3 regions of the Erwinia magellanica genome follow, and region 2 is predicted to be linked to each of the others. Evidence: predicted binding sites of a transcription regulator. Region 2 holds the regulator's gene; each other region holds the start of a gene.
The links. The regulator CRP, encoded in region 2, controls carbon source genes, mostly activating them, when cyclic AMP is high. The targets are predictions, from matches to a motif close to ATGTGANNNNNNTCACAT.
Positions count from the first base shown of each region.

Region 1: a site for CRP is predicted at 2,185-2,202, ahead of focA (formate transporter FocA). Genes of this name have one in related genera too.
Region 3: a site for CRP is predicted at 1,624-1,641, ahead of udp (uridine phosphorylase). Genes of this name have one in related genera too.

Region 1 covers NZ_JBCHVC010000002.1:701,539-704,821, forward strand. Annotated here, with positions in the region: gene pflB (formate C-acetyltransferase) at 1-1,208, opposite strand, end outside; gene focA (formate transporter FocA) at 1,275-2,126, opposite strand; gene ycaO (30S ribosomal protein S12 methylthiotransferase accessory factor YcaO) at 2,482-3,283, opposite strand, start outside.
Region 2 covers NZ_JBCHVC010000004.1:50,658-53,940, forward strand. Annotated here, with positions in the region: gene AAH450_RS14750 (YheU family protein) at 1-21, shown strand, start outside; gene AAH450_RS14755 (phosphoribulokinase) at 93-962, shown strand; gene AAH450_RS14760 (OsmC family protein) at 1,001-1,414, opposite strand; gene crp (cAMP-activated global transcriptional regulator CRP) at 1,723-2,355, shown strand; gene AAH450_RS14770 (YccS/YhfK family putative transporter) at 2,414-3,283, shown strand, end outside.
Region 3 covers NZ_JBCHVC010000008.1:63,807-67,089, forward strand. Annotated here, with positions in the region: gene metE (5-methyltetrahydropteroyltriglutamate--homocysteine S-methyltransferase) at 1-604, shown strand, start outside; gene AAH450_RS20320 (dienelactone hydrolase family protein) at 648-1,475, opposite strand; gene udp (uridine phosphorylase) at 1,764-2,525, shown strand; gene rmuC (DNA recombination protein RmuC) at 2,718-3,283, shown strand, end outside.

The DNA.
Region 1 (3,283 bases), on a different contig from region 2:
TCATTTTCATACTGCACGGATGATGTATCGATAGAGACTTTAGCTGCAAATTTTTTGAAATTCAGCGGCAGTTTTTCAGACCACAGGATGGTCATGTTCGGTTCCGGAGAAGGCCCCATAGTGTAGAGGGTATTCAGGAAGCGGAAGCTGGTTTTAGTGACCAGAGTACGACCATCAACGCCCATACCGGCCAGCGATTCGGTTGCCCAAATCGGGTCACCGGAGAAGAGTTCATCATACTCAGGGGTGCGCAGGAAACGAACCATACGCAGTTTCATCACCAGGTGGTCAATTAACTCCTGCGCCTGCTGTTCGGTGATTTTACCCGCTTTCAGGTCACGTTCAATGTAGATATCCAGGAAGGTTGATACACGACCAAACGACATAGCCGCGCCGTTCTGAGACTTCACCGCCGCCAGATAACCGAAGTAGGTCCACTGCACCGCTTCCTGAGCAGTGGTAGCAGGGCCTGAGATATCGCAGCCATATTTTGCCGCCATCTCTTTAATCTGTTGCAGCGCATGATGCTGATCGGCAATCTCTTCACGCAGGCGGATGGTGGCTTCAAGGTTCACGCCATTTTCCATATCAGCCTGTAGCGAGGAGAACTGTGCAAATTTGTCCTTCATCAGCATATCAATGCCGTAAAGCGCTACGCGGCGGTAGTCACCAATGATACGACCACGACCATAGGCATCCGGCAGACCAGTCAGGATGCCAGATTTACGGCAGCGAAGAATGTCCGGTGTATAGACATCAAACACCCCCTGGTTATGGGTTTTGCGGTAATCGGTAAAGACTTTTTTCAGGCCTGGATCCAGCTCACGGCCATATACTTTACAGGAGCCTTCAACCATTTTGATGCCGCCGAACGGAATCAGCGCGCGTTTCAGCGGTGCTTCAGTTTGCAGGCCAACAATGGTTTCCAGTTTTTTATCGATGTAGCCCGCATCATGAGAGGTGATAGTGGAGGCAAGGTCGGTATCAAAATCTACCGGCGCATGGGTACGGTTTTCCAGCTTGATGCCTTCCATCACCTTATCCCACAGGGCGGTAGTGGCTTCAGTCGCGCCACTCAGAAATGACTCATCACCTTCATAGGGGGTATAGTTTTTCTGAATGAAATCACGCACGTTGACGCTGTTCTGCCATTCGCCCTGTACAAAGCTTTCCCAGGCCGCAGCCTGTTTTTCGTTGTGCTCGCTCATTTGATACCTACCTTAATTACGTGGAGTTCTGTCGTTCCTGCCGCTGTGTGGGCCGCAGGTGCTTAATCAGTGCTGGTCGCCGTCGCGCAGATAGATAACCCAGTAGGTCAGTCCTACCAGGAACCCTCCGCCGATGATATTGCCGATAGTGACGGGGATCAGGTTATCAGTGATAAAATTGCTGACGGTCAGATGTGAAAATTGGGCGGCCGTTGTGCCAGTAGCCTGCCAGAATTCGGGGCCAGAGAAGTCGCGGATGATAATCGCCAGCGGGATAAGAAACATATTTGCAATGCTGTGCTCAAACCCGCTAGCGACAAACATCGCAACCGGAAGCACCATCGCCAGCATTTTGTCAGTAAGGGTACGGCCGGAATAACTCATCCAGATCGCCATGCAAACCATCAGATTGGCCAGCGTGCCCAGGCAAACCGCTTCAATAAAAGTATGGTGCATTTTATGGTCAGCCGTTTGCAGAACATTTAGCCCCCATGCACCATTGGCTGTCATCGCCTGGCCGGCAAACCAGATCAGGGCAACAAAAAACATCGCGCCAAAAAAATTGCCCACATAAACGTTGATCCAGTTACGCGCCAGCTGAGCCCAGGTGATGCGTCCGCTGGCTTTTGCCACTATGGTCAGCACGGTGGAGGTGAAGAGGTCGGCACCACAGACCACTACCAGCATCAAACCCAGTGAAAAACAGATGCCGCCTGCCAGTTTTGTCAGCCCTGTAGGCGCTGAACCGGTCGTTGCGGTGATATAGAAGACAAAAGCAATGGAGATAAAGACACCAGCCGTAATGGCCAGGAAAAAGGTGGTGAAGGGTTTTTTAGTTGCTTTATAGACGCCAGCTTCTTCGGCTATTTTAGCCATCTCAGACGGGACGATTAAGTCAAACGGGTTGCCAGCTTTCACACTAACTACTCCCAAAATTAGTCAACGACGAGATACTAACAAAGGAGTATAGGTTAGAAATTGATATGGATCATATTGGTTCGGAGTAGTGGGCGTTAAACACCCTTGTTTTGTAAGGTTTTGATATTATCTCTTTGATATTTAAAGTATAAATACTTTTTAAAAGTCTAAAAATAAGTTGAAAAAAGCACAAGATGCGCCTTGTTAAGGCAAGGTTAGCGGCTTGATTGTTTCTGGAAGGTTAAGGAACTTATGAAAACGAATTTTCAATTCACCTTTCCTTAACTTTTGATGAAAGATTTTAAAAAAGTCAGGCAGGCGGTCGGCTAAATGAAGCACCGACCGCCTGAAGAAGTTACTTCCAGTTAAGGCGTTTGGCCTGCTGGAGTTTCTCATAGGCAGCCAGTAGCGACTGGTGAGCAGGGAAAGCCATCAGATCTTCATCAACAGTTTGCAGGCCATAGAAAGGCGCTTCACCGCTGATGGCGGCAGAGGCCGCTTCTACCGCATCCAGACCGTACATGCGGACAAATGCCGTATGGTATTGCACCGGATCGCGCTCTTCTTCCTGACTTAACAGCAGCAGGGTTTGCAGGCAGCGATAATAGTTAGCGCGGGCTGGGGTGAAGATTGAGCTGTTGAACTCCATGGTCCACTCTGTCCAGATCAACGCCTGGTCAAGGTCGCCACCCGCCAGCGCCAGCATCGCTTTCAGCTCGCCGATGCGCAGGGTATACCAGCCATTATCTTTCCCTGTCGCCAGGCCAAGCAGTTCACGAACGCGGGTAAAGTCGTCGTGACCATCTTCATCCAGGCGCTCGATCAGCGCCAGATAATCTTCCTTTTCCCACTGCGTTTCGGGCAGAGAGAGCAAGGTTTCGCGCAGATAAGCGCCCATGCTGTTATTCGCCAGCAGCAGATCTTCAGCAGGATAGATATCAGACATCCCCGGCACGATGATGCGGCAGGCATAAACGTCCAGATGCTGGTAATCGGCAATGTAAACTTCCCGATCTTCCGCTTTGAAAATCGCCATTAGTGTGGCGAATTCTTCTTCGGTTGTGCCGCTGAAGCTCCAGTCCACAAAGGGATAGTCAGCCTCATCTTTGAACATGTCCCAGGAAATAAGGCCGCTTGAATCGATAAAGTGTGTTTCC
Region 2 (3,283 bases):
CGCGGTCAGGTGACAGGTTAACAGGCAGAGATGACACCCATGCCTGAAACATGGTACCAATGCGAAGCGACTTTTCTCAGGGAGGTATATGCATGTCAGCCAAACATCCGGTGATTGCCGTAACGGGATCCAGCGGGGCGGGAACCACCACCACCAGCCTGGCCTTCAGAAAGATTTTTCAGCAGCTTGGCCTGCATGCCGCCGAAGTGGAAGGGGACAGCTTTCACCGCTATACCCGCCCTGAAATGGATATGGCGATCCGCAAGGCGCGCGATATGGGCCGCCATATCAGCTATTTTGGCCCGGAAGCCAACGACTTTGCGCTGCTGGAACAAACTTTTACCGAGTATGGCCGCACCGGCAGCGGTAAATCCCGCAAGTATCTGCATACCTATGATGAAGCGGTGCCGTGGAATCAGGTGCCGGGCACCTTTACACCCTGGCAGCCGCTGCCCGAACCTACCGACGTGCTGTTTTATGAAGGGTTGCACGGTGGCGTGGTGACCCCACAGAATAACGTGGCTGCCCATGTCGATCTGCTGGTAGGCGTGGTGCCTATCGTTAACCTGGAGTGGATCCAGAAGCTGGTGCGTGACACCAGCGAACGCGGCCATTCGCGTGAAGCGGTAATGGATTCAGTGGTGCGCTCAATGGAGGATTACATTAACTTCATTACGCCGCAGTTTTCGCGCACACACATTAACTTCCAGCGTGTGCCGACGGTGGATACCTCCAATCCCTTTGCAGCCAGGGCTATCCCTTCGCTGGATGAAAGCTTTGTGGTGATCCACTTCCAGGCGCTGGAAGATATTGACTTCCCCTACCTGTTGTCGATGCTACAGGGATCCTTTATCTCGCATATCAATACGCTGGTGGTGCCGGGCGGGAAAATGGGGCTGGCAATGGAGCTGATTATGGGGCCGTTGGTTAAACGTCTGATTCAGGGCAAGAAAATTGAGTAACGCCCCGGTAAACAGACGTTACTCCCCTGCTCAGCGATCTACTTTTCCTGTAATTCGATCACTTCATAGCTGTGGGTCATATTAACCCCTTTACCCAGCATCAGCGCCACAGAGCAATACTTCTCTGCCGAAAGATCGACAGCGCGCGAGACGGCTTTGTCACTCAGCCCGACGCCGCTGATAATAAAGTGCAGATTAATATGGGTGAAGAGGCGGGGAGCCTCTTCGCGCCGCTCTGAGGTGAGCTTCACCTCGCAATCCTTTACGTTATGACGGCCCTTTTGCAGAATAGAGACCACGTCGATGGCGCTGCATCCACCCGCAGCCATCAGCACCATTTCCATAGGACTTGGCGCTTTATCCCCGGCGTTTCCATCCATCAATACCTGGTGTCCCGATGAGGATTCTCCCAAAAACGTTAACCCTTCAACCCACTTGACCCGAGCCTGCATAACAAGTTCCTCTAATTCATTTAGTTAACATCAGATTACGCTTTAGCCTGAAAAACGGCAATGTGGCAGTTTTCACACTATGCTGAAGCGAGACAACAGAAGACACTCACTGAAAGCTGTGCTACAAACAAAGCTGTAATATTTTCGTCAGTACTCTACAGGCACGACGAAACAAGACAACATAACGAGCCAGGCTTTTCACAGAGGCCCGAATACATTTCCTGATGGGAAACGCTTGATTATTTCAACGCCTGACAGGGAACTCTGCCCCTGTATTTAGGCACGATGACAACAGAGGATAACAGCGAATGGTTCTCGGCAAACCGCAAACAGACCCGACACTTGAATGGTTCCTGTCACATTGCCATATTCATAAGTATCCATCCAAGAGCACGCTGATTCATCAGGGTGAAAAGGCAGAAACCCTCTACTACATCGTCAAAGGCGCAGTAGCGGTGCTTATCAAGGATGAAGAAGGCAAAGAGATGATCCTCTCTTACCTCAACCAGGGTGACTTCATTGGCGAACTTGGCCTGTTTGAAGAAGGTCAGGAGCGTAGCGCGTGGGTACGTGCGAAAACAGCCTGTGAAGTGGCTGAAATCTCTTATAAAAAATTCCGTCAGCTTATTCAGGTCAACCCTGACATTCTGATGCGCCTCTCGGCACAGATGGCGAGTCGACTTCAGGTTACCTCAGAGAAAGTGGGCAATTTAGCTTTCCTTGATGTCACAGGTCGCATTGCGCAGACCCTGCTCAACCTGGCGAAGCAACCCGACGCCATGACCCACCCGGACGGGATGCAGATCAAAATCACCCGTCAGGAGATTGGGCAGATTGTTGGCTGCTCACGCGAAACCGTAGGCCGTATTCTGAAAATGCTGGAAGATCAGAACCTGATCTCAGCACATGGTAAAACCATCGTTGTCTACGGCACACGCTGATCGGCTCTGATCCACGGCGCAACAGCTCTTGTTGCGCCTTTTTATTTGGTACGGAGTGATGTGGCGTCGACTGATCTATCACCCTGAAGTGAACTACGCGCTGCGCCAGACGCTGGTGCTCTGCTTACCGGTGGCTGTCGGCTGGCTGCTGGGTGACCTGCAACGGGGCCTGCTTTTCTCTTTAGTGCCTGCCTGTTGCAACATCGCTGGTCTTGATACTCCTCACAAACGCTTCTTCAAACGCCTGATCATCGGCGGAAGCCTGTTCGCCTTCAGCAGCTTCCTGATCCAGTATCTGGGCGGACATGCGGTGCCTTTACCCGCTATTCTCTTCACCATGACGATGCTGCTGGGCATAACCGGTGAGATCAGCCCGCTGCATGGCCGACTGCTGCCCGGCTCGCTGATTGCCGCTATTTTCACCCTCAGCCTGGCTGGCCGGATGCCAATATGGGAACCGCCAATGCTCTACGTGCTGGGCACCATCTGGTATGGCCTTTTTAACTGGTTCTGGTTCTGGCTGTGGAAAGAGCAGCCGATGCGGGAGACGCTCAGCCTGCTCTACCGCGAGCTGGCGGGCTACTGCGAAGCCAAATATTCCCTGCTGACCCAGCTGACAGATCCTGAAAAGGCGCTGCCACCACTGCTGGCCCGGCAGCAGAAAGCTGTCGATCTGATCACTACCTGCTACCAGCAGATGCATATGCTCTCTGCCACCCGCTATAACCATCACAAACGCCTGACCAGAGCGTTCCAGGTGGCGCTGGATTTGCAGGAACATATTTCGGTCAGCCTGCATCAGCCCGAAGAGGTTCAGAAGCTGGTAGAGCAGAGCCATGCTGAAGCGGTGATCCGCTGGAATGCGCAAACCATCGCCGCCCGGCTTCGCGTACTGGCTGACGATATTCTTTATCACAAGCTGCCTGAA
Region 3 (3,283 bases), on a different contig from region 2:
GGTGACTATCCTTTGCTGGTCATTCCCCCGCGAAGACGTGACCCGTGAAACCATCGCAAAACAGATTGCACTGGCACTGCGGGATGAAGTGGAAGATCTGGAGAAAGCCGGGATTGGCATCATTCAGATTGATGAGCCAGCTTTACGTGAAGGGCTGCCGCTTCGTCAGTCTGACTGGGCTGCCTATCTGGAGTGGGCCGTAGAAGCGTTCCGTCTAACCGCCGCCGTGGCGCGGGATGACACGCAAATTCATACCCATATGTGCTACTGCGAATTCAACGACATCATGGATTCCATCGCCGCGCTGGATGCGGATGTGATCACCATTGAAACGTCACGATCTGATATGGAACTGCTGGAGTCGTTTGAGGAATTTGATTATCCGAATGATATTGGGCCAGGCGTTTACGATATTCACTCGCCAAACGTGCCAGAGGTGGAGTGGATAGAGGCGCTGCTGCTGAAAGCGGCAAAACGCATTCCAACGGAGCGTTTGTGGGTAAATCCGGATTGCGGTTTGAAGACGCGTGGCTGGCCGGAAACCCGTCAGGCGCTGGCTAATATGGTTAAAGCCGCGCAAAACCTGCGAAAACTCGAAGCCTGATTTCTCTGTTGTTATGTTGGGGCGCTGTGCGCCCCCTTTTTTATTACTTCACGTCATATTGCCTGAACCAGGCAAGCATCCTCTGCCAGCCATCCTGGGCAGACTCCTGGTGATAGCTGGGGCGATAGTCGGCGTTAAACGCATGTCCCGCCTCGGGATAAACTACGATTTCCGATTTCGCGTTGGCGGCACGCAGCGCCTGACGCATCTTCTCCACGCTCTCCTGCGGAATACTCTCGTCCTGACCACCATAAAGCCCTAATACCGGCGCAGTAAGGTCAACGGCGATATCCACGGGATGTTTCGGCTGCTTTAAGGTTTTCTCGCCAACAAGTTTGCCATACCACGCAACGGCGGCTTTCAGCTGAGGATTGTGCGCCGCATAGAGCCAGCAAATACGGCCGCCCCAGCAAAAACCGGTAATCGCCATATTGCGCATATCACCACCGTGGCGTGATGCCCAGTTGGCGACATGATCCAGGTCGGCAAGCACCTGACTGTCTGGAACTTTGCTGACTAATTCACTGAAAAGGGTGGGAATATCACTATATTCAGCAGGATCGCCCTGACGGAAATAGAGTTCCGGTGCCACGGCCAGATAGCCCTCCAGCGCCAGGCGGCGGCAGATGTCACGAATATGCTCATGTACCCCGAAAATTTCCTGAACCACCAGGATCACCGGCAACGGGCCGCTGGCATTACGGGGTTTGGCATGGAACGCGGGCATATTTTCGCCCTGGGTGGGAATGGAGGTTTCGCCTGACAAAATCGCTTCGCTGTCAGTGATAATCGTGGTCGATGCGGTAGGCGATACCGCAGGAGCGAACCCATTATTGCTCATTTTTTGAGTCATATTTTCTTCGGTTTTCATTGTCCTCTCCGTGCATGCATTAGCGCAATCAGCTAACTATAGCCAGGATTACGTTTGGGTCAGGGGATGCTTCTCTCTTCACCATTAACACTGCCATTAGCTGACCAACAGAACAAGTTGTGGCAATTGCCGCTGACAGAGTGATTAAGTGCGATCTTCATCACATTTAAGTTTTTATTCACTGCAAGTTTCATTAACTTAAGTGATTAAACTCACATAAATTTTCCAGATTTTGCACTATTGTTACCGCCTGATCCTTATCCCCCTTTCCCGTTACAGGAGTTTGAAATGGCACACTCAGACGTTTTTCATTTGGGTTTAACTAAAGCGGATTTGCAGGGTGCAACGCTGGCTATTGTGCCGGGCGATCCTGAGCGGGTAAAAAAAATCGCGGCATTGATGGATAACCCGGTTCATCTGGCATCACACCGTGAATTCACCACCTGGCGTGCAGAGCTGGATGGCAAAGCGGTCATTGTTTGTTCCACCGGCATCGGCGGCCCTTCCACCTCTATCGCGGTAGAGGAGCTGGCTCAGCTGGGCGTGCGTACTTTCCTGCGTGTCGGTACCACGGGGGCTATTCAGCCTGATATTAATGTCGGTGACGTACTGGTCACCACGGGTTCAGTTCGTCTTGATGGGGCCAGCCTGCATTTTGCTCCCCTCGAATTCCCTGCCGTGGCCGATTTCACCTGTACCACAGCGTTAGTTGAGGCGGCTAAAGCGGCAGGCGCGACCACGCATATTGGTATTACTGCTTCTTCCGATACGTTTTACCCCGGCCAGGAGCGCTACGATACCTATTCAGGGCGCGTGGTGAGCCGCTTTCAGAATTCAATGAAAGAGTGGCAGCAGATGGGTGTGCTGAACTATGAGATGGAGTCCGCCACCTTGTTAACCATGTGTGCGAGCCAGGGGCTACGCGCAGGCATGGTAGCTGGCGTGATTGTAAACCGGACTCAGCAGGAGATCCCGGATGCAGAAACGATGAAAAGAACCGAAAGCGATGCGGTACGCATCGTGGTTGATGCCGCACGCCGTTTAATCTGATGCTTTGAAACCGAGGAGGATCGCTCAGTGATCCTCCTCTCCATTTTTCTCCCTCTGCCGCTGTTTCCCGATCTGCTTCCAGAATCCCACTTAAATTGACTCTTCAAGGCTTCCTGCCGCCGTTTTGTCTGGACATTCATACAGTGCGGCTCTACCTTTTCCGTAGCAAAGTCAGGGCAGGGGAGATTAAGGGTGGATGCAACAATCAGCTATGGTGTTTGTCTTGGGCTGGCAGGCCTGTTAGCAGGATGGACGATTGCCTGGTTCCGTGGGCAGCAACTTTCTGCGAAACAGGAGACAGAGCGACAGCTGCTGGTGCAGTCCGCCAGTCAGCTTCGCGATGAACGCGACAGGCTTCAGCAACAGCTGGAAAGCCAGCAGCAGGCACAGAAGCACAATGAGCTGGAACTGCGTCAGCTCCATGGCGCGTTGTCTGCGGCTCAGGAAAAACTCCACCATCTGGACCACTGGCGTAATGAGGCGGAACAGCTGACGCGTGAATTACGTACTCAGTTAGAAATCAACAGTTCGCAGGAGGCGGAGCTGCGGGAAGTCACTATCCGTCTTGAAGAGACGCGCATGGCCGCCGAAGAGAAGCAGCGTTTGCTGGTAAACAGCGAGCAGCGACTGAATGCACAATTTGAAAATCTGGCGAATCGCATCTTTGAAAACAGCGGCCGCCGGGTTGACGAGCAAAATAAGCAGAGCCTGAACAGCCTGATCTCCCCGCTAAGGGAACAGTTAGAAGGATTCCGCCG